DNA from 3 places in the Bradyrhizobium sp. Leo78 genome. Region 2 is predicted to be linked to each of the others. Evidence: riboswitches for the same ligand, from Rfam matches in the RefSeq annotation. Region 2 holds a riboswitch; each other region holds the start of a gene.
What was found. Region 2 has a riboswitch for cobalamin ahead of AC5ZG1_RS41840 (DUF1636 family protein). Riboswitches for the same ligand answer to the same signal wherever they lie in the genome.
Positions count from the first base shown of each region.

Region 1: linked by a shared signal. The riboswitch ahead of AC5ZG1_RS06790 (TonB-dependent receptor plug domain-containing protein) and the one ahead of AC5ZG1_RS41840 (DUF1636 family protein) in region 2 are both predicted to bind cobalamin.
Region 3: linked by a shared signal. The riboswitch ahead of AC5ZG1_RS06835 (DUF1636 domain-containing protein) and the one ahead of AC5ZG1_RS41840 (DUF1636 family protein) in region 2 are both predicted to bind cobalamin.

Region 1 covers NZ_JCAMOT010000004.1:53,452-60,386, reverse strand. The annotation lists gene cobD (threonine-phosphate decarboxylase CobD) at 1-904, shown strand, start outside; gene AC5ZG1_RS06790 (TonB-dependent receptor plug domain-containing protein) at 936-2,783, opposite strand; cobalamin riboswitch at 3,034-3,234, opposite strand; gene AC5ZG1_RS06785 (hypothetical protein) at 3,594-3,995, shown strand; gene AC5ZG1_RS06780 (DUF3551 domain-containing protein) at 4,254-4,502, shown strand; gene AC5ZG1_RS06775 (response regulator transcription factor) at 4,558-5,193, opposite strand; gene AC5ZG1_RS06770 (response regulator) at 5,387-6,007, opposite strand; gene AC5ZG1_RS06765 (sensor histidine kinase) at 6,079-6,935, opposite strand, start outside.
Region 2 covers NZ_JCAMOT010000077.1:2,955-9,889, forward strand. The annotation lists gene AC5ZG1_RS41825 (hypothetical protein) at 273-455, shown strand; partial or broken gene AC5ZG1_RS41830 (CobD/CbiB family cobalamin biosynthesis protein) at 477-772, shown strand; gene AC5ZG1_RS41835 (hypothetical protein) at 825-1,025, shown strand; cobalamin riboswitch at 1,143-1,359, shown strand; gene AC5ZG1_RS41840 (DUF1636 family protein) at 1,454-1,825, shown strand; gene cobG (precorrin-3B synthase) at 1,923-3,086, shown strand; gene AC5ZG1_RS41850 (precorrin-8X methylmutase) at 3,086-3,715, shown strand; gene AC5ZG1_RS41855 (precorrin-2 C(20)-methyltransferase) at 3,718-4,449, shown strand; gene cobJ (precorrin-3B C(17)-methyltransferase) at 4,446-5,180, shown strand; gene AC5ZG1_RS41865 (cobalt-precorrin-6A reductase) at 5,156-5,902, opposite strand; gene AC5ZG1_RS41870 (bifunctional cobalt-precorrin-7 (C(5))-methyltransferase/cobalt-precorrin-6B (C(15))-methyltransferase) at 5,901-6,935, shown strand, end outside.
Region 3 covers NZ_JCAMOT010000004.1:64,765-71,699, reverse strand. The annotation lists gene cobS (adenosylcobinamide-GDP ribazoletransferase) at 1-131, opposite strand, end outside; gene cobT (nicotinate-nucleotide--dimethylbenzimidazole phosphoribosyltransferase) at 132-1,187, opposite strand; cobalamin riboswitch at 1,262-1,442, shown strand; gene AC5ZG1_RS06835 (DUF1636 domain-containing protein) at 1,553-2,002, shown strand; gene cobU (bifunctional adenosylcobinamide kinase/adenosylcobinamide-phosphate guanylyltransferase) at 1,999-2,532, shown strand; gene cobW (cobalamin biosynthesis protein CobW) at 2,536-3,549, shown strand; gene cobN (cobaltochelatase subunit CobN) at 3,568-6,935, shown strand, end outside.

The sequences.
Region 1 (6,935 bases), on a different contig from region 2:
TCCCTGGCCGTGGACGATTCCGCACTCCATTCCAGACAGTGCGTGGACGCGCCTGCCATCGCGGGCCGACGAACAGGACCTCCTCGCCGCCGCGCGCGAAGCTTACGGCGTGCTCGACGATGCAGGCATCGCGGCCGCTGCCGGCACGCAGACGCTCATTCAATGGATTCCCCATCTCGCCGGGCCCGGAGCGGTCGCGATCGTCACTCCGACCTATGGCGAGCATTCGGCTGCGTGGAGCAGCGGAGGCCGAGAGATTATTGCATTGAATGATCTCTCCGCGCTGCCTGACCGCGCCATTCACGCTGTCGTCGTCAATCCCAACAATCCGGATGGACGTATCGCGGACCGCAGGGCGCTCCGGCAGGTTGCCGAACGGCTCGATCGTCGCGGAGGCTGGCTGGTTATCGATGAGGCCTTTGCCGATGTCGATCCCGGCATCAGTGCTGCCGCGATGAGCGCCAATCTTCCCATTCTCATACTGCGTTCCTTCGGCAAGTTCTATGGGCTCGCCGGACTTCGCCTCGGCTTCGTGATCGGCCGACGCGATATCGTCGAACGTATATCGGCGGCGCTGGGCCCCTGGCCGGTCTCCGGCCCAGCGCTTCACCTGGGCACGGCCGCCCTGCGGGATCGATCCTGGGCGGATGCGATGCGTGCGAAGCTTGCTCGCCAGTCCGCCAAACTCGACCATGTCCTGACAGAGGCCGGTCTTCAGCTTGTTGGAGGGGCTACGCTCTTTCGCCTTGCCTCCCATCCCGATGCCCCGACGTTGCACACCGAATTGGCCCGACGCCACATCTGGTGCCGGAGCTTTAACGGCGCACGCGAATGGCTGCGATTTGGCCTTGCGTCGGACGATGGTCTCGATCGCCTGGCCAGCGCGCTTGGTTCGGTCAAATAGCATACCCCGCGCGCGCATCATCACATCCGCTTCACCAGTGGGCACTGAACCCGGCGTAAGCCGCAGGTCCGGTCGTGCCATAGTTGTACACTTCCTGATAGTGCTCATTGAAAATGTTCTCGCCGCGCAAGTACACCTTCCAGGTCTCATCGATCTTGTATTCGGTGTAGAGATCGACGCGGACGTAAGGGGCGAGCGGCAGCGTCTCGTTTGAACCGCTGTAGCGCGTGGATACCGCGAGCACGCGTGGCTCGATCAGCCAGCCCTCGATCGGTGTGATCGGGAACGAGAATCTCGCCAGGTTTTCCGGCCGGCGCGCCAGCGTCAGGCCGGTCGAGAGATCCTTAGCCTGCAGATAGGTATAGGCGGCGTTGAATTTCAGGTAGCCCGGCAGAATATCGACGTTGACCCCGAGTTCCAGTCCGTCGGTTTCGGCACGCGAGACGTTGACGTAGTGCCCGAGCGGGTGCGCCGGATCGGTCACAAAGTCGATCAGGTTGCTGAACCTGTTGCCGAAGCCTGTCAGCGAAACCACAACGCGGCCTCCGAACAGGCTTTGGTCGATGCCGGCATCGTAGCCGAAGCTCTCCTCGGGACTGAGCGCGGAATTGCCATAGGTCGGCGCATAGAGCTGATAGAGCGTCGGGGCCTTGGCGCCTGTCCCGGCGCTCGCATGCAGCTTGGTGCCGGTCTCGGCGATCGTGTAAGCCGCGGTGGTTCGCCATGTCTCGAACCGTGCCACATCGACGACGTCGTCAACCCGGCCGCCCATCGTGATGTTGAGCCGCTCGCCGATCGGCAGTTGCCAGAGCGCAAACACTGAATTGGTGTCTTGCGTGCCTGCGAGCTGTGGCGTCGACGCTCCAGGAATCGGCAATAGGTTGGTGGTGGAGGTGCTCGCCGTTTCATGCTGCACACGCGATCCGACGATGAGCGATCCTAGCGGGCCGACCTTCAGGTTGCCCTGATATTCCAGGCCCGTGCTGTCGCCGACGAAATTGGAGAGGATGGATGTCGTGTTCTGCGGCAGTTTGTTGATCTTGTAGGTGACGTCGTCGAACGAGCGGTCGATATGCGTCTCAAATGCGCTCACGCTATGGGTGAGAATGCCGCCGAACGTGTCGAACGACGCGCGTCCCCAGACCTGTTCGAGCAGGCGCGTCGCGCTCGACGGCGTGTCCGGGAACGTTCCGGAGGCCTGATCATAGGCGGACCGCGTGAATGAGGCCAGCATGCCCGTCTCCAGCCGTACGCCTTCGCCGGAATCGTAGCCGACGCGTGCCGAACCGCCGACGCGGTCGAAGCCATCGCGCTCGAGCGGGCCATACTTGGCTTCGAGCGCGGGGATGCGATAGCCGTAGCGTGAAAAGCCGTTGCTGTGCTGCCCGCTTCCCGTGAACGCGTAGGACCACGGCCCAGAGGTTCCGGTCAGCGCTGCGCTGGTGCTCGCCGTGCCGTAGCTTCCGCCCTCGGTGCTGACGTCGAGTTGTGCCGGACCGGTGCCCTTCTTGGTGATGATGTTGACGACGCCGCCGATCGCGTCAGATCCGTAGAGCGCGCTCTGCGGTCCTTTCAGCACCTCGATCCGCTGCATCGCGCCCGGGGCGAACATCGCGAAATCGAAGTCGCCGCTGGCGGCGGTCGGATCGTTGACCCTGATGCCATCGATCATGACCAGCGTCTGGCCGGTATTGGCGCCGCGCAAGCGCACATTGGTCGTCGCGCCTGGTCCGCCGCTTTCGGTGATATCGAGTCCCGGCACGGTCCGCAGCGCATCGACGAGCGAGGTCGGATTGCTGGTCGCGAGCATTTCGTGCGTGACCACGCTGACCGAGCTTCCGGTCCGGCTCGCCGGCTCCAGTGTACGGTCGGGAGTCACGACCACTTCGGGAGTCGCGGCCGGCGCCTCGTTACCGGGCGCCGGGCGCGCAGGATGGGTTGTTGAAGACCTTTGCCTATTCCTCGGGGCCGGCTTGGACCGGACCTCCGGATTGATGACAACAGCAGGAAGCTGTTCGGGACCCGATTGGGCCATGGCGCCAGTGTGACCGCACGCAGCAACGGCCGCACACCCGGCAAGAAAACGCCGCAAGTTCATTAATGCCCTTCCGCCGACCCACCGTCGAACGAGTTGATACCCGTCAACGGCCGGTCTCCTGGCTTGCGGTCGTCTCGCGATCCGCCTTCCCAAACCTGCTTGGCAGGCCCAGTGGCATCCGGATCGCAAATAGTCCGCTTACAGTTGCGGGGGCAGCCGCGGCATTGGGGAAGATTCCCGCACCGCGTTCCCGTTTCACCCTACAAAGGGCACCGATGACGCGCGCAAAGAAGCACAAGGCGGAGCAAAACTCAAATCGATAACGATCAGAACCCAACAGCATTTTTGCGGATCGCTGATAGCGGCGACCTGAATGACGAACACAGAAAGTTGCTGACGGGCGAAGGGACAGCAGATGACAAATCCTACAGCCTTATGCGAGCATCACATGCCACCCACACGCGTCGCTAAACTTGGATGATGCCGTTCATGTGAGCATCGACAGATTCAACGGAGGAACAGGAAATGTCGATCCCATGCAAACTCGAACGTAGCCTCCTCAGCCACGACGAGTACGAGACGATCCGCCTCACGCATCATCCCGCCATCTATGACGTCGAGCCGGCTGATCTTGCGGACATGCGATCCCGCTTGCGCAAGATGCGCGACAAGGAGCGAACGCTCGGCCGACAAAAGCGGCGAGAGATGCGCGGGAAAGGCCAGCCTCGCGGCGCGAACTTCCCCGGAACTGCCGATCGTCCATCACAACGCAAGCAGGTCTTTGCCGCGGCACTGAAGCGGGTTAACAGCGAACTCAGGCGTCTTCACAACCTGGCAGCTCGCACCGCCAATGTCGAAGCGGCTCGAAAGGCTATCGCGCTGCGTCGGGCCGCGGACTTCATTCCCTATCCCTCCGCCGGATCGACCGCCAACGAAGGGATGGTGCCGCGCTTGAGCACGCGTCGAAAAAAGATCGTCACGGGCGCGCGAATCGGACGGGTGTCGCAGGCGACGAAAGTCGCCCAGGCAATCCGCGATGCACGAGGGGCGTGAGCCGGCGCTGATCGAGTTGGTGACAGCTTCGCTGCCATCGAGATCTTTGAAAAGCACGGGGCTCTACCCATCCTACGGAAGGTCTGAACCTGTAATGCCTGTTCTCGACACCCGCGTCGTGGCTTCAGAATTCGGTGGCGCGATCCTGATCGGCGCGCTCTAGGGAATCTTGTCAAGCTGGCCCCCGGGGAATCATGTATTTTCAGGCGCGTCCTCCTTCGGCACTATGGAGATATCCTCAATGAGCGAGGTGATCTCATGCGCTACCTGATGGCACTCTTATCTGCGGCCGGCTTGATCTGGATTGCCGAAGCTGGTCCCGCTACGGCACGGGACTATCCCTATTGCCTGCAATCTCGAACCACTGGGATTCCGGGAGATTGCTCCTTCCGCACGCGGGCGGCATGTATGGCCGCGGCGTCGGGGCGAGGGGCCACATGCGCCGTCAATCCGCGCGTGGCATTCGGGCGATATCACCGGCGGGGCCGTGTGAACTCCAGCCAATGATCCAATACTCGCTGCGTAACCCGGCGCGACGACTGCCGCTTGAATTGTCTGCGCCTCAGGGCGCAACCAGCTTCTTGCGAATCGCATAGCGAACCAGCTCGGCTGTGGATGACATGCCAAGCTTGCGCATGGCGGACGCCCGATGGGTTTCGACAGTCTTCACGCTAAGCTTCAAGATGGAGCTGATGGCCTTGTTGGTATGCCCCTCTGCAATCAACTGCACGACGTTCTGCTCCCGCGATGTGAGGAGCGCACTGGACTTGTTCTGTTTGTTGAGCTGGTAGTCGGTCAGCAATTTCTCCAACACGACGCTGGTAAAGTAAGGTCGGCCGTCGAGCAGAGCTTCGATTGCTGAAATGAGATGCTTCCTGGCGTCCGATTTGAGCAGGAAGCCACGTACCCCGGTCAGAAGAGCCTCGGTCAAAATCTCCTCACTTTCATGCATGGTGAGGATCAACACTTCCGAACGCAGACGAAGCGTCTTGATGCGGCGGCTGACTTCCAGTCCGTTTACGAGGGGCATGGAATAGTCGGCGATGATGACGTCCGGTCTCGTTTCCAACGCCAATGCGATCGCCTGCTCACCGTCGGGAGCTTCTGCAGTTACAATCCAATTGGAGCGCGTTTCAACGATCGCGCGAAGCCCGGAACGCACGACTTCATGATCATCCGCAATCAGGATGCGTTTCATGGCGTCGTTCCCTTGCGCTGGAACGATCGATAGCGATAGCCGACAGCGAGGTCAGAATCATACCGATTGGCTTTCCGGCAGTTATCCCGCAAAACCCTCGGATTTCGCGGGAAATATACTGAGGTCAGCTTAGCCTCCCGGGCTCATGGTAGAACAAGCCGGAACATCAAGCGCCGGATCATGCTTTGGCGTGTCATGCTTCCAGCAGGCGGGCGCGAACCGCGTAGCGGACCAGATCCGCCGTCGAGTGGATATCCAGCTTGCGCATCGCGGCCGCCCGGTGCGCTTCGGCGGTTTTGACGCTGAGGTTCAGGATGGCGCCAATGCCTTTGTTGCTGTAGCCCTCCGCAATCAGCTTGACGACTAATCGCTCCCGCGGCGAGAGCCTGTCCCGATCTCCGGTCGAGACCTCGTTCGATTCAGGCGAACAGCTCTCGGTGCAAAATGGTTTATGCGCCAGAAGCGACTCAACCGCCGCCAACAACAGCCTGTTGGCATCCGATTTCAATACGAATGCCCGGGCGCCTGCCTCGAATGCCTCCTGGGCCAGCAGGCTGGAATTGTGGACCGTGAAGATCAATACTTCGGTTGGCAGGCGATACTCCCTGATCCGCCGCGCGACCTCCACTCCCGTCATGCGCGGCATGGAGAAATCGACGATTGCGACATGGGGTTGGTTTGCGATCGCCTCGGCAAGGGCCTTGCTGCCGTCGTTCGCCTCAGCAACGACTTCCCAGTCGGCACGTTGCTCCAGAACCGCGCGTAGTCCCGACCGCACCGCTTCATGATCGTCGGCGATAAGAAAGCGCTTCATGGCGGGTTAGCTCCCACTCGTGTTGCGTCGCAGGCTCGACCGGCACCAGTGACGCGAGTTCGGCTGTACGATCAGTGAACCCGTTTGCGCGGACCATGATGGCGGGGGCGGCCCTTGGCCGGCGGCGATTTTTCGGTCGCCGGACCGCGCGGGAACACCGCGGATAATGTCGTGCCGGGCTGCCCCGGTCCCGGCTCGGAGCGGATTTCGAGGGTACCTCCGATCTGCTGCAGTCTCACCTTCATTGCGGGAATTCCGACGCCGGGCGGCCCTGCCATCGCGCCGCCGAGTGTCTGGTCGAGCGGCATGCCGCGCCCATTATCGCTGACCCTCAGCCGGAAATGGTCATCGGTCGTCTCGATCGCGATCTCGACTTTCGTTGCTCTTGCATGACGGAAGACATTCGTCAGCGCCTCCTGGACCACCCGCAGCAGGGAGCGCTGCGTGTCGTAAGGTACGCGATCGATCTCGGGCGAGATGCTGGCATCGACTCTCAACGATGTGCGCGCCGCGAACCCTTCCGCATATCTCTCGATTGCTGCCTTCAGCCCGGCAACCGTCAGATTTTGCGGGTGCAGCAGGTAGGCAAAGGCCCGAATTTCCTTGATTGCCTGATCGATCGACGCATCGATATCGTCGCAAAGCCGCTCGGCATTGGTCGGCTCACTCAAGCTGTTCCGCATCCGCATGAGCCCGAGGCTTGCGGCGATCAAATGCTGGCAGGTCGAATCGTGGAGGTCGGAGGCAATGCGCTGCTGCATGTCTTCCTGAATGGAAACCAGCGTGGCGCCCATGCTCGCACGACCGTCGGAGATGGCTGCAAGGTCGTGGGAGGACGCTCCGTCCATGATCCGATGGCTACCGATAAAGGTGGCAATGCAGCCGGTCATGGGACCGCAGATTGGCGCAACGATTGTCTCGACAGTTC
Region 2 (6,935 bases):
CCACCGCAGAAGATATTTGAGCAACCAGAGACGCCTGTAAAGAAAGATCCGTATGTCGCACGACTCACCAGTGGTCAATCGCGCTCATTGCTTTCCTTTTGCTTCATGATTTCGCGGAGAGACTTCGGCCGCGGAGGTGACCTGTAGCGGCCCTCCCACGAGGCCGCGATCACGCCCTCGAAGGGAGCTTCCCCCGAGTGCAACTCGGCATTCCGCTATCGGTTGTGACTAGTTTAGCGTTCGCCGCGCCAGGCCCTGCCACCGAAATGCCCATGCCGATCCTCGACGAGACAACGCAGCCTGATCCGGCAGGGATGGAGGAGGTGCTAAATCGAAATGACCATCATACGCTGGATGCGAAGGACCATCACGGGTCGATGTCGCATTTGGGTCAAACTGAAGAAGAACGTGCGGTGATGGCCGAACAATTCGCAGGCGCATATTTGCTGAAGTAGAAATCCCGGCTTGGTCGGGGTGGGGTACCTGGCATCGCCGGCTACAAGGCGATCAACGCACTGGACTCTATGATCGGCCATCATACGCCGCGACACGAAGCCCTTGGTTGGGCTGCGGCGCGCGCATCGATGATGTGGCAAACTTCATTCCAGCTCGCCTGACCGCTGTTCTCTTCGTGCTGCGCGCCCCGGTCTTCGCAGGGTGGTCATGCATGATGCGCGATGCGAACCGGCGCCGCTCGATTAATGCCGGCTGGCTCGAAGCCGCCATAGCTGGAGCGCTCGGCGAGCGGCTCAGCGGTCCGCGAGCGTATCACGAGACCATCGCGGCGGGAACTCGAGGCGCTCGCGAGGGCTGAGCTCGCGATCGTGGTCAACCCGAACGATCCCGACGGAAAGCATCATGATCAGAGTGAACTTCTTTCGATCCTGCCGCGTGTCGGCCGTCTGGTGATCGACGAAAGCTTTACCGAGCTAGCCCTGGCTTATCACCTGCGCCCGATCAGTCCCTCTTCGCCGCCCTTGGTCGCCCTGATCTTTCGCGGACCATCTCCTTTTTCGCCATTTTGATGGCGTGGCGGGCGTCGGTGGAGCCCTCGGGCGCGACGATGTCCCCGTCCTCGGCGGCATCTGGTTCGGACATCATCCGGCGTGGTCCCTTTGGCTTGACAAGTTGCGGCCCAGAGCAAATGGTCGGCCCGCGTTGGTGCCTGTTCTGCGACAGGCGAAGAGGGAATGCGATAGGGCTCGAGCCAAACGGCTTGGCCTGAAAAGCAGCCGCCCCCGCGACCGTGACCGGAGAGATGCCCGAAGCCACTGATCCCCTGGGGATCGGGAAGGCGGGGATCGAAGGGAAAGACCCTGCTCCGCAAGCCGGGAGACCTGCCAGCGCAACGTTGAGACCGGCGGACGGGGTGTTCCGCGACGGGGAAAGCGAAGCCTCCTCAAGGACGGTTCGTGCACCTCATCGCTTCCCGCCGTCAATTCAGGAAGGGGCGATGATCGTCACTCTTCACGTTTGCATCACATGCCGCCCGGGCCAGACGCTCGGGGAAGGCGAGATTACGCCCGGTGCGCGCCTGCATGCCGCTATTCTCGACGCGGGCGTGCCTGACGGCGTCGTCGTTCCCGTCGAATGCCTGTCCGCCTGTAACCAGGGCTGCTCGGTCGCGCTCAGCGCGCCGGGACGGTGGTCCTATGTCTACGGTCGCTTGTCCGATGGCAACGCGCACGACGTGATTGCCGGCGCGTCAGCTTACGCGGCGGCACCCGATGGCATCGTGCCATGGCGCAGCCGGCCGGAGATCTTCCGCAAACAATCGCTCGCTCGCATTCCACCTATCGCCGCCCTGCCAGAAGCCGCGGAATGAACACGCTCGCAAAAGTCCCTGTCACGGTCGTCACTGGCTTGGCATCACTCTGGAAGACGCGCCGAAATTCGATCGCGGCTGCGCCGCGCGAGGCGTCATGAGTACGGTCGCTATCAAGGGCTGGTGCCCTGGCGCGTTGCGGCCGATGCAGTCAGGCGACGGGCTCGTGGTCCGCGTGCGCCCCTATGGCGGAAGGCTCGATGCGGCACAGGCGGCAGGGCTGGCTGATCTGGCAGAGTGTTACGGCAACGGCTTGATCGACTTGACCAGCCGGGCCAACTTCCAGATCAGAGGCGTGAGTGATCAGGGACACTTGTCTCTGCTCGACGGTCTCGCCCAATTGAAGCTGCTTGACCATGATCCGGAGGCCGAGTCGCATCGCAACATCCTGGTGACACCGTTCTGGGGCATAGGCGATGACACGCGTTCGCTCGCAGCCGAACTGGAGCAGGCCCTTGCCGGCAGTGGGCTAGCTCTTCCGACCAAATTTGGCTTCGCTGTCGATGACGGCAAGGAACGGGTGCTTGCTGGCGCATCCGCGGACATTCGGATCGAGCGTGGCCGCGCGGGCGGCCTTTTGGTGCGCGCCGATGGCGCTGAGTTTGGTCGCTCCGTTACGCGCGGCGACGCTGTGAGCGTTGCAGTCGCGCTTGCCGAATGGTTCATTACCTCAGGCGGCACCAGCGGCAGGCGAGGGCGCATGGCCGCCCACATCATGGCCGGCGCGAGATTGCCGGATGCACTGCTCGGTAGGACCGAGCCCGCACCGACGATCGCTGTGCCTCGTCCCGGTCTTTGTCCGCTGGGTGCGATGGTCGGCGTCGCATTCGGGCAACTGCCCCATTCGGCGCTTCGGCTTATTGCCGCAGATGCGCAAGGGTTGCGTATGACACCGTGGCGGATGATTCTTGCTGAGGGAGCACGCACGATGCCGCGCGGTGCGGACCTCATCACCGAGGCCGATGACCCAGCGCTTCGCGTCATCGCTTGCAGCGGCGCGCCGCGCTGCCGCGAGGCTCTTGCCGATACCCGCACGCTGGCTGCCGCGCTTGCGCCGCACATCGCCGCGGACGCGCGCCTCCACGTTTCGGGCTGCGCCAAGGGCTGCGCGCATTCCGGGGCGACCGCGATCACGCTGGTTGCGACCAGCGCCGGATTCGATCTCATCCGCGACGGCTCGCCGCGCGCCGCGCCAGTTATGCGTGGCTTGAGCCACGGCGTCATCATCGAAAATCCCTCCATGCTGGCGGGAGGACGCTGATGCCGCACATTTATGAAACCGACGGTGCAGCGATCTATCGACAGTCCTTTGCCACCATCCGCGCCGAGGCGGACTTGACGCGCTTCACGCCCGATGAAGAACAGGTGGCCGTGCGCATGATCCATGCCGCCGGCATGGTAGGGCTCGAGGCCCATATCCGTTTCACGCCCGGCATGGTGGCGGCGGCGCGGGATGCGCTGCAGGCCGGCGCGCCCGTACTTTGCGACACGCGTATGGTGTCCGAGGGGATTACACGCGCGCGGTTGCCGGCGGTCAATGCCATCGTCTGCACGCTCGGCGACCCCGCCGTTCACGTACTGGCACAATCCATGCGCGATACCCGTTCGGCCGCGGCACTGGAACTGTGGCGACCGCACCTCGATGGCGCCCTTGTCGCGATCGGCAACGCGCCCACCGCGCTGTTTCACCTCCTCAACATGCTGGAGGATCGCGATTGCCCGAGGCCGGCTGCAATCATTGGCTGTCCGGTCGGCTTCGTCGGCGCGGCTGAATCCAAGGCCGCGCTGATGGCCGATCCGCCGGCGCCCGCCCTGACAATTGAAGGACGCCTCGGCGGCTCGGCGATCACCGTCGCCGCCGTGAACGCGCTCGCGAGCCGGAGCGAATAGCGATGGGGCGCATCATTTGCTGCGGCCTCGGGCCAGGCAATCCGGACTTGATGAGCGTGCGCGCGGACCGCGAGGTGCGCGCAGCCAGGCACGTCGCCTATTTCCGCAAGAAAGGGCGTCCCGGTCAGGCCCGCCGCATTGTCGAAGGCATGCTGGCCGCCAATGTCTCCGAATATCCGATGGAATATCCGGTCACCACCGAGCTCTCCTTCGACAGTCCGGATTACCTTCGCGTGCTCGCCGGCTTCTATGAAGAATGGGCGGAGCGTCTGGCGCGGCTTGCGCTCGCGGTCGATGTCGTCGTGCTCTGCGAAGGCGATCCCTACTTCTATGGCTCCTTCATGCATTTGCACGCGGGCCTGCGAGGCCGCGTCGAGATCGAGGTGATCGCGGGCATTCCGGGCATGGCCGGCTGCTGGAATGTGGTCGGTCAGCCGATTGCGTTGGGCGATGACGTGACGACCGTCTTGATGGGCACAATGGCGGAGGATGAACTCGAACGGCGGATGCGCAATTCGGACGCGCTCGTCGTCATGAAGACCGGGCGCAACCTCCAAAAGGTGCGCCGTGCGCTCGCCTCCGCCGGTCGTCTCAATGATGCCTGGCTGGTCGAGCGCGGCACCATGCCGGGCGAGCGTGTTGCGCGGCTGGTCGATGTCGAGGAAACCGATTGCCCCTATTTTGCAATCGTGCTCGTGCATGGAACGGGATGGCGCGCGGACAACATCGCATGACGGGATCGCTGACGATCGCGGGACTTGGGCCGGGCGATGAGGCGCTGGTCACGCCGGAGGTGACGGCCGCGCTAGCTACCGCGACCGACATTCTGGGCTATGCGCCCTATGTCGCGCGCGTAGCGCCGCGCGAAGGGCTCACGTTCCATCCGTCGGACAATCGCATGGAGTTGCAACGCGCAGCCCACGCATTGCGGCTGGCATCAGAGGGACGCAACGTGGTGCTGGTATCCTCTGGCGATTCCGGCATCTTTGCGATGGCTTCTGCCGTGTTCGAAGCACTCGAAGAGACGCCGCAATACCAGGGGCTTCCGATCCGGGTGCTCCCTGGCGTGACCGCAATGCTGGCGGCGGCCGCGCGCGCCGGCGCGCCGCTCGGACACGATTTCTGTGCCATTAATCTCTCCGACAATCTGAAATCGTGGGCGGTGATCGAGAAACGGCTGCGGCTTGCGGCCGAAGCTGATTTTGCCATCGCGATGTACAATCCGCGCTCGGCGAGCCGGCTGGAGGGATTTGGACGCGCGCTCTCAGTGTTGAAGGAGGCCGGGTGCGGCGACCGTCTCGTGATATTCGCGCGCGCGGTCAGCACACCCGATGAGCGGATTGAAATGATCAAATTGAGCGAGGCGTTGCCCGAGATGGCCGACATGCGTACGCTCGTGATCATCGGCAATTCGGCGACGCGACGCGTTGGCCGCTGGGTCTATGCGCCGAGGCACGCCCGATGACCGAGCCATTGCATCACCTCGGCCACGCTTTCCATCCGCGTCCGCTCAGGCAGAGGCGGCCGCGAGATCATGATCACGGGAAGGCCGAGCGCACGCGCAGCGTCGATTTTTGCGCGCGCGCCTTCGCCCCCGGAATTGCGGGCGACAATCCATTCGATGCCGCGCGTGCGCATCATCTCCAGCTCACTTTGAAGAGTGAATGGCCCGCGCGACACGATGACGTCGGCATCGAATGGCAGTGCGCCCTCGGGCGGGTCGACGAATCGCAAGGTGTAGGCATGCTGCGGCTTCGCGCCGAACGGCGCGATGTGTTGCCGGCCGATGGCAAGAAAGACGCGCGCCCGATTTTCCGGCAAGGCGGCGACGGCGGACGCGACATCCGCAACCTCGATCCAGTTATCGTCAGTCGCCTTGGCCCAAGGCACACGCTCGATCGCGATCAGAGGCGTTCCGCTTGCCGCGCACGCGGCAGCCGCGTTGCGGCTCATTTCGGCCGCAAACGGATGGGTTGCATCAACGACATGCGTAATGGCTTCGCGGCGAATATAGTCGGCAAGTCCGTTCGCGCCGCCGAATCCACCGACGCGGGTGGGCAGTGGCTGGTCGGCGGGGTTGCGGGTGCGTCCGCCATAGGAATAGATCGCTTCGAGGCCCGCCCGCGCAATTGCTGCAGCGAGCAAATTGGCCTCAGTCGTTCCGCCCAGAATGAGGGCGCGCGTCATGGCTGATCCCTGGCTGACCATCATCGGTATCGGCGAGGATGGCCTTGCCGGCCTCTCCGAGGCAAGCCGAAAGGCGCTTTTTGAAGCCGAAACCGTCTTTGGTGGCGAGCGCCATCTTGCGCTCGCAGGCATAACCGAACGCACCCGGCCCTGGCCAGTGCCGTTCGATGCCGACGCTGTGCTGAGCTGCCGCGGCCGCCCGACGGCGGTGCTCGCCTCGGGCGACCCGTTCTGGCATGGCGTCGGCGGCAGTCTTGCGGAGAAGCTCGAGGCAGGCGAGTGGATCGCGCATTCCGCGCCTTCGACATTCTCGCTCGCCGCAGCGCGGCTCGGCTGGCGTCTTGAGTCCGTCATCTGTCTCGGACTGCACGCCGCGCCGTTCGAACGGCTCGTGCCGCATCTCGCGCGCGGCGCACAGATCATTTGCCTGGTGCGCGATGCCAGGGCGGCTGGTGACCTTGCGAGATGGTTGACAGAGCAGGGGTGGGACGCATCGTCGTTCTGGACCCTCGCCGCGCTGGGCGGCCCACGTGAGAAGATCATGCAGCATCGCGCAGACAGCTATGCCGGTGATTTGGCCGATGGCCCGGTCGCGGTTGCGCTGAAGGCCAGCGGAGCACAAGGCATCACCCGCAGTTCGGGGCTGCCGGACGATCTCTTCGCGCATGATGGCCAGATGACGAAGCGGCCGGTGCGTGCGCTCGCTCTTTCGGCGCTGGCGCCGCGACTGGGCGAACGGTTGTGGGATATCGGCGCAGGCTCTGGCTCGATCTCGATCGAATGGGCGCTGTGCGGCGGGATCGCGGTGGCCGTCGAGGCGCGCGATGACCGCGCCGCGAACATCCGCCGCAATGCAGCGAGTTTCGGGCTGTCGCACCGGGTCACCGTCATTGGCGGGACTGCTCCCGACGCTCTCGCTGCACTTGAAACGCCGGATGCTGTGTTCCTCGGCGGAGGTCTCGACAGCGCGATGTTCGATGCCGTCTGGTCGCGCGTTGTCCCGGGTACGCGGCTGGTCGCGCACGCCATAACG
Region 3 (6,935 bases), on a different contig from region 2:
ACGATCGCACCGACCAGCGGGAAAAACTGCGCCGAGCGGACCAGCCACTCGGAATCAGGCGCATCGTTCGAAGCGCCGACAGGAATGATGGTGAGGAATCGGACCGCGTCGCGAAGACGATCCAGGCTCATCTAGATCCTTCCTTCCAGCACATCGCTGAGGTCGGCGACGTCGGTCAGCAGGCGGGACGCGGCGCGCACCAGCGGGACCGCCAGTAGTGCGCCGGTGCCCTCGCCAAGTCTCATGTCGAGAGCGAGCAACGGCTGTGCCTGAAGTGCCGCCAATACGATATCGTGACCTTTCTCGGCCGACCTATGCGCGAAGACGCAATAGTCACGCGTCGCCGGCGCCAGCCTGACGGCGACGAGGGCGGCGGCGGACGAAATGAAGCCGTCGATGACGACCGGACGGCGATGTGCCGCTGCACCAAGCGCGGCGCCCGCCATCATCGCGATCTCGAGGCCGCCGAATTCCCGGAGTACCTCGAACGGCGCGGTCGCATCGCTGCGATTGGCTGCCTTGTGGATGGCGGCGCGCTTGCGGGCCATGCCTGGCTCGTCCTGGCCTGCGCCGACGCCGATGCAATCATCGAGCGGCGCGGGCGCCAGCCGATGCACCAGCAGCGCTGATGACGCCGTGTTGCCGATTCCCATTTCGCCGAGCGCGACGATGTCGGCCCCAGCATCGATTTCACTGGAAGCTATGGCAAAGCCGGCCGCGAGCGCCTTGTGCGCGTCCTGGGCCGACATCGCTGCCTCACGCGCAGAATTCGCGGTGCCGGTCCGAATCTTGATGCTGAGGAGATCGGGATGGGAAGGCAGCTCGCTGGCGACGCCGGCATCCACGATGCGGATCCCGACATCTGACGCGGCCGCAAAGGCGTTGGCGCTCGCTCCGCCTGCGAGATAAGTCCTCACCATCGCGGCCGTCACGGCGGACGGATATTGCGAAACGCCTTCTTCCGTCAATCCGTGATCACCGGCGAATACGAGCAGAACGGCGTTTTGCAGCGCTGCGGCGGATGGATGCGCGATCATGCCGAGTTGCACCGCCAGGTCTTCGATTCGTCCCAGTGAGCCCGGCGGCTTGGCTTTGCCGTCGATTCGCGCGCGCATCGTTGCGGCAAGCGTCTGATCGAGCGGAGCGATTGCGGGAATTTGCCAATCGGATGGGATTTGGAAGGTCATGGGCTCCTCGTGCGCGCCTTAAGTGACCGAAGCAAACGGGCGGGTCAACTGCGGTTGACCGCCGTCGCGGGGACAGCTAGCGTGGCGGCGATGGTCCTTCCTTCGGGAAGGTGAAAAAGGGAAGTCGGTGCAATGCCGACGCTGCCCCCGCAACTGTAAGCGGCGAGCCAAAGCCGAGGCCACTGGGATGACCGGGAAGGCGGCGAAAGGCGACGACCCGCGAGCCAGGAGACCTGCCATCGCGCATTGTGCTTTGGAGGTTCGTCGGGCGGGGTGCACCGGACGGAATGAGTTCGATGGTCTTCCCCCGTCGAACGCGATCCAACAAAGCTCGCGGCCGTCATGGCCCTGACTTGAGCATCGTGATGGATCGCAACGACGTCGATCAGCAAGATACTGATTCTCGCCCGGGCGAATATTTGCCGCCGACTGCGCCCGGCGGTCCCGTCGTCGTGAGCGTATGCGTCACCTGCAAGACGTCCGAGGGCGTGTTGGCCGGGCCCGCCATGTTCGACGCGATCCGGGTCGCTACAGGCAAACGCGACGCGGCCGTTCAGGTCCGGCGCGTGCAGTGCTTGAGCGTGTGCAAGCGGCCGACCACGGTCGCGGTTTCGAGCTCGGATGGTTACACCTTCCTCTTCGGCGATCTCGAGCCCGAGGGCGCCGGTGCCGTCGCGTCTTTCGTCGATTCCTATCGCAAATCGACCTACGGCCTGGTGCCGTGGCGCGAGCGCGCCGAGATCCTGCGCAAGGGGATGGTGGCGCGGCTGCCGCCCGTTCGCTGGTCACCCGAAGATGGCAGCGCTCCGAAATGACTGATCTCTCGACCACGCTGGTACTGGGCGGCGCACGCTCAGGCAAATCGGCTTTTGCCGAGCGAATGATTGCCGAAAGCGGCCTTGCTCGCGTGTATCTGGCAACAGCTACCGCAGGCGATGAGGAGATGCAGGACAGGATCGCGCATCATCGCAGCAGGCGCGGTTCGGATTGGACGACCGTGGAGGAGCCGTTGGCGCTCATCGATGCCTTGACGCAGGTATCGCGACCCGGCTGCGCGGTCCTGGTCGATTGCCTGACACTCTGGCTCTCCAACTTGATGCTCGCCGGGCGTGACCTCGATGTCGAGGCGAAACGGCTCGCGGAATTTCTAGGCGTCGCCGCAAACCCCGTTGTCCTGGTGTCGAACGAGGTCGGTCTCGGCATCGTGCCCGAAACCAGGCTCGGCCGCGATTTCCGCGATGCGCAGGGCCGTCTCAATCAGATGGTCGCCTCAAGCGTTCCCAACGTCGTGTTCGTCGCGGCCGGCCTTCCGCTGTGGCTCAAACGTTCCCTTAAGGAGTCCTGAAATATGTCCCGTGTTCCAGTCACCGTGCTCACCGGTTTTCTCGGTGCCGGCAAGACGACACTGTTGCGCTCGCTTCTGACGCAAGCCGACGGCCGCCGCATCGCCGTCATCGTCAACGAGTTCGGAGATGCCGGTTTCGACGGCGGTCTTGTCGAGGAATGCGCGGCCAAGGCCTGTGCGCCCGGCGACATCGTCGAGCTGACCAATGGCTGCATCTGCTGCACGGTCGCCGACGATTTCATTCCGACCATGGACAAGCTGCTGACGCGCGACGAGCCGCTGGACGCGATCGTGATCGAGACCTCCGGGCTGGCGCTGCCGCAGCCACTCTTGAAGGCGTTCGCGTGGCCCGCGGTCCGCACGCGCGCAACCGTCGATGGCGTGGTGACGGTCGTCGACGCGTTGGCGCTATCAGAAGGACGCGTCGTGCTCGACGAACATGCGGTCGCGGCCCAGCGCGCCGCGGACGAGGAAATCGATCACGACGACCCGATCGAGGAAGTGTTCGAGGATCAGCTCGCCTGTGCCGACCTCGTGGTCGTTTCCAAGAGCGATCTGGTGTCGCCGGATGTGCTTGCCGGGATCGAAGACCGGCTTGCTGCACAATTGAGGCAAGGTGTCCGTGTCGTACGCTCCCATGGAGCGCTTGCGCCCGACGTCCTCATCGGGATGAAGGCCGATGCCGAGAACGACCTCGCTGCGCGGGCCGGGCATCACGGAGAGGAAGAGGAGCACGATCACGACGATTTCGACAGTATCGTCGTAAGGCCTGCGGCGGCCGAGAGCGTCGAGGCGATGCGCGCACGGGTCAGCGATGTCCTCAGTCTCGCGGGGGTGCTGCGCGTCAAGGGCCATGCGCGCATCTCCGAAAAGCCTGCGCCGATCGTGGTGCAGGCGGTCGGCAGCCGTGTTGAGCTGGCGTTCGCCCGGCCCGACGCCAGGCAGGCCGAGCATCTTGTCGTGATCGGCCTGAAGGGCTTCGACGCCGATGCCGCACGTCGGGCGCTTGCGGGATAGCCTTTCGAAGGGCGATCAATGCATCTGAAACTCGACAGCGGTGGCAGCATCGACGACGGAGATGTCGCTCGCGACCTCGGCCAGGAAACCGCCGACATCGTGATATTGTCCGCCGCGGACAGTGATCTCGCGGCCTTCGGCGCTGCGCATGCGGCATTGCCTGCGGACTTCCCGAGTGTCCGTCTGACCAATCTGCTGGCTCTTGGTCATCCCGCTTCTGTCGATCTCTATGTCGAACGTACGCTCAGCGAAGCCAAGATCGTCGTTCTTCGGATGCTCGGCGGCGAAAGCTATTGGCCGCACGGTGTCGAAAGCCTTCGGCGCGATGCGATCCAGCGCGGGACGTTGTTCGCCTGCATTCCCGGAGAAACCGACTGGAACGCCGCATTGGCTGCGCGCGGCACGCTGGGCGCCGACGAGACCTATGAACTGTGGCGCTATTGTACCGAAGGCGGCATCGACAACGCGCAGTTGGCGCTTTGCTTCGCTGCGAATCTGATCGGCTACGGCAGCAGGCCGCCCTCGGCGCGGCCAATGCCGGCCGCCGGCTTCTGGAACGGCGAACCTGTCACGGACCAACGCCCAAACGCTGCCGTAATCTTCTACCGCGCCCTCGTCGCGGGCGGCGATACCGCTGCGATCAATGCGCTGTGCTCGGCGCTGGGGGCGCGCGATCTCAATGCAGTCGGGCTCTATGTCACGAGCCTCAAGGACGAGCGTTCGATCGCGTTCCTGCGCACGGCGCTCGCCGCGCACCCACCTGACATCATCGTGAACGCAACAGCCTTTGCGACGGCGACCGCGCGCGAGAATGCGGGGATATTGTCCGAGACCGATTGTCCCGTGCTGCAGGTCGCTCAGGCTGGCATGTCCCACAAGAGCTGGGAAAGCTCGACCCGCGGCCTCAATCCGCGCGACCTTGCTATGCATGTGGTCCTGCCGGAGGTCGATGGGCGCATCTTCGCCAATGCCATCGCATTCAAGGAAGCCGGCCAGAGCATTGGCTCCTTCACGCCGACGGCCTTTCGGCCGGTCGAAGATCGCGTGGCGGCGACGGCCGATCTTGCCGCTGCGTGGGTGCGGCTACGCCGTACGCCAGCGAGCCAGCGACGGGTCGCCATTGTCCTCGCCAATTATCCCAACCGCGACGGCCGTCTTGCCAATGGCGTCGGTCTGGATACGCCGCAAAGCCTGATCGGAGTCCTCGCTGCGATGAGGAACGAGGGGTACGAGATTTCCGGGGCACCCGATGATGCGGCCGACATGATGCGGTTGTTGCAGGAAGGTCCGACCAATGCGCTCGGAGACCGCGCCTTGCGGCGTGGTGGCGCATCATGGCCGCTTGCGGAATACGGCGCGGCATTTAGTGCACTCTCTCCCAATGTTCAGCGTGCGGTCACGGAGCGTTGGAATGATCCCGTCCATGATCCGCATGTCGCCAATGGCGTGTTTCGTCTCGGCCTGCATCGCTTCGGCAACGTCGTCGTCGGCGTACAGCCGGCGCGAGGTTACAACATCGATCCCAAGAGCTCCTATCACGATCCGGACCTCGTTCCGCCTCATCACTATCTGGCATTCTATCTTTGGCTGCGCCGCGTGTTCGATGCCCACGCGATCGTGCATCTCGGCAAGCATGGCAATCTGGAATGGCTGCCGGGCAAGAGCACCGGGCTTTCCGCCGATTGCCTGCCGGACGCGGTGCTCGGCCCGTTGCCGCATCTCTATCCATTCATCGTGAACGATCCCGGCGAAGGCATCCAGGCCAAGCGCCGGACATCCGCAGTTATAATCGATCATCTGACGCCGCCGGTGACCCGCGCCGGATTGCATGACGATCTGGCGCAGCTGGAATCGATGGTGGACGAATATTCGGTTGCGACCGACCTCGATCCGAAGCGCGCGGCTGTGATCGCCGAGGACATTCTTTCGACGGCGCGGGCCAAGCAGCTCGATGCAGACGTCAACCTGACGCGCGACATGCCGGTCGGCGAGGCGCTGCGCGCTCTCGATGCGCATTTGTGCGACATCAAGGAAATGCAGATCCGCGACGGACTCCACGTGTTCGGGCGCGCGCCCGATTCGAGACAATGCGCCGATCTGCTCGTGTCGATCGCGCGCGTGCCACGCTCGGACCGCAAGGCTGAAGACGCCTCGCTGCATCGCTCGCTGGCTCTCGATCTCGGCCTTGTCGATTTCGACCCGTTGACCCGCGACCTCGCTGGCACATTCAGAGGGCCACGGCCGGCGGTCCTGGCCGGGCTCGGCTCGGGCTTGTGGCGGACGACGGGCGACACAGTCGAGCGGATCGAAGAACTGGCGTCGCGGCTGGTCTTGGGTGAGATGAAGCCAGACCCATCATGGGTACGCACAGAAGCAGCGCTGAATTGGGTCGAGACGAGATTGCGACCGGCCATCGACGCGAGCCCGCCGCAGGAGATGATGGCGTTGCTGCGCGGCCTTGACGGTCGCTTCGTGCTTCCCGGTCCCTCGGGCGCGCCGACGCGCGGCAGGCCCGATGTGCTGCCGACGGGCCGCAACTTCTTCGCTGTCGACGTGCGCGCGGTGCCAACGCCCTCGGCATGGCGGATCGGGCAATCGGCGGCCGAACGGCTCGTCGAATCCTTCTGGCAGGAAACCGGCGAATGGCCGCGGACGATTGCGCTGTCAGCCTGGGGGACCGCCAACATGCGCACCGGCGGCGATGACGTTGCGCAGGCGCTCGCCTTGATCGGCGTTCGGCCAACGTGGGAGGAGACCTCCGGACGGGTGACCGGCTTTGCGATCACGTCCCTGTCTGAACTGAAGCGTCCGCGCATCGATGTCACGTTCCGTGTGTCAGGCCTGTTTCGGGATGCATTTCCGACCCAGATGGACATCATCGCGAGCGCAGTGGCGGCGGTCGCGGAGCTCGACGAACCTGATGACGCCAATCCCATCGCGGCGAATGTTCGCCGACGGCGGCAGGCGCTGGAGGCAAGCGGCATCAGCCGCGACATCGCTGAGCGACGCGCCGCTCATCGCGTGTTCGGCTCAAAGCCCGGCGCTTATGGCGCGGGGCTGCAAGCCTTCATCGACGAAGGCGGCTGGAACGATCGCGCCGATCTGGCCGACGTCTATCTGGATTGGGGCGGCTATTCCTATGGCGCGGGGGCTGAGGGGAACGCGGCCCGCGACGATCTCGTCGCGCGGTTGGCCGACGTCGACCTGATCGCGCAGGCCCAGGACAACCGCGAGCACGATATCCTCGACTCCGACGACTACTATCAGTTCATGGGCGGACTGGCTGCAACAGTATCGACATTGCGCGGGCAGGCGCCGCGCATCGCGCATATCGATACGTCGCGGCCGGAGATGCCGGCGGTGCGACCGCTGGCGCATGAGATATC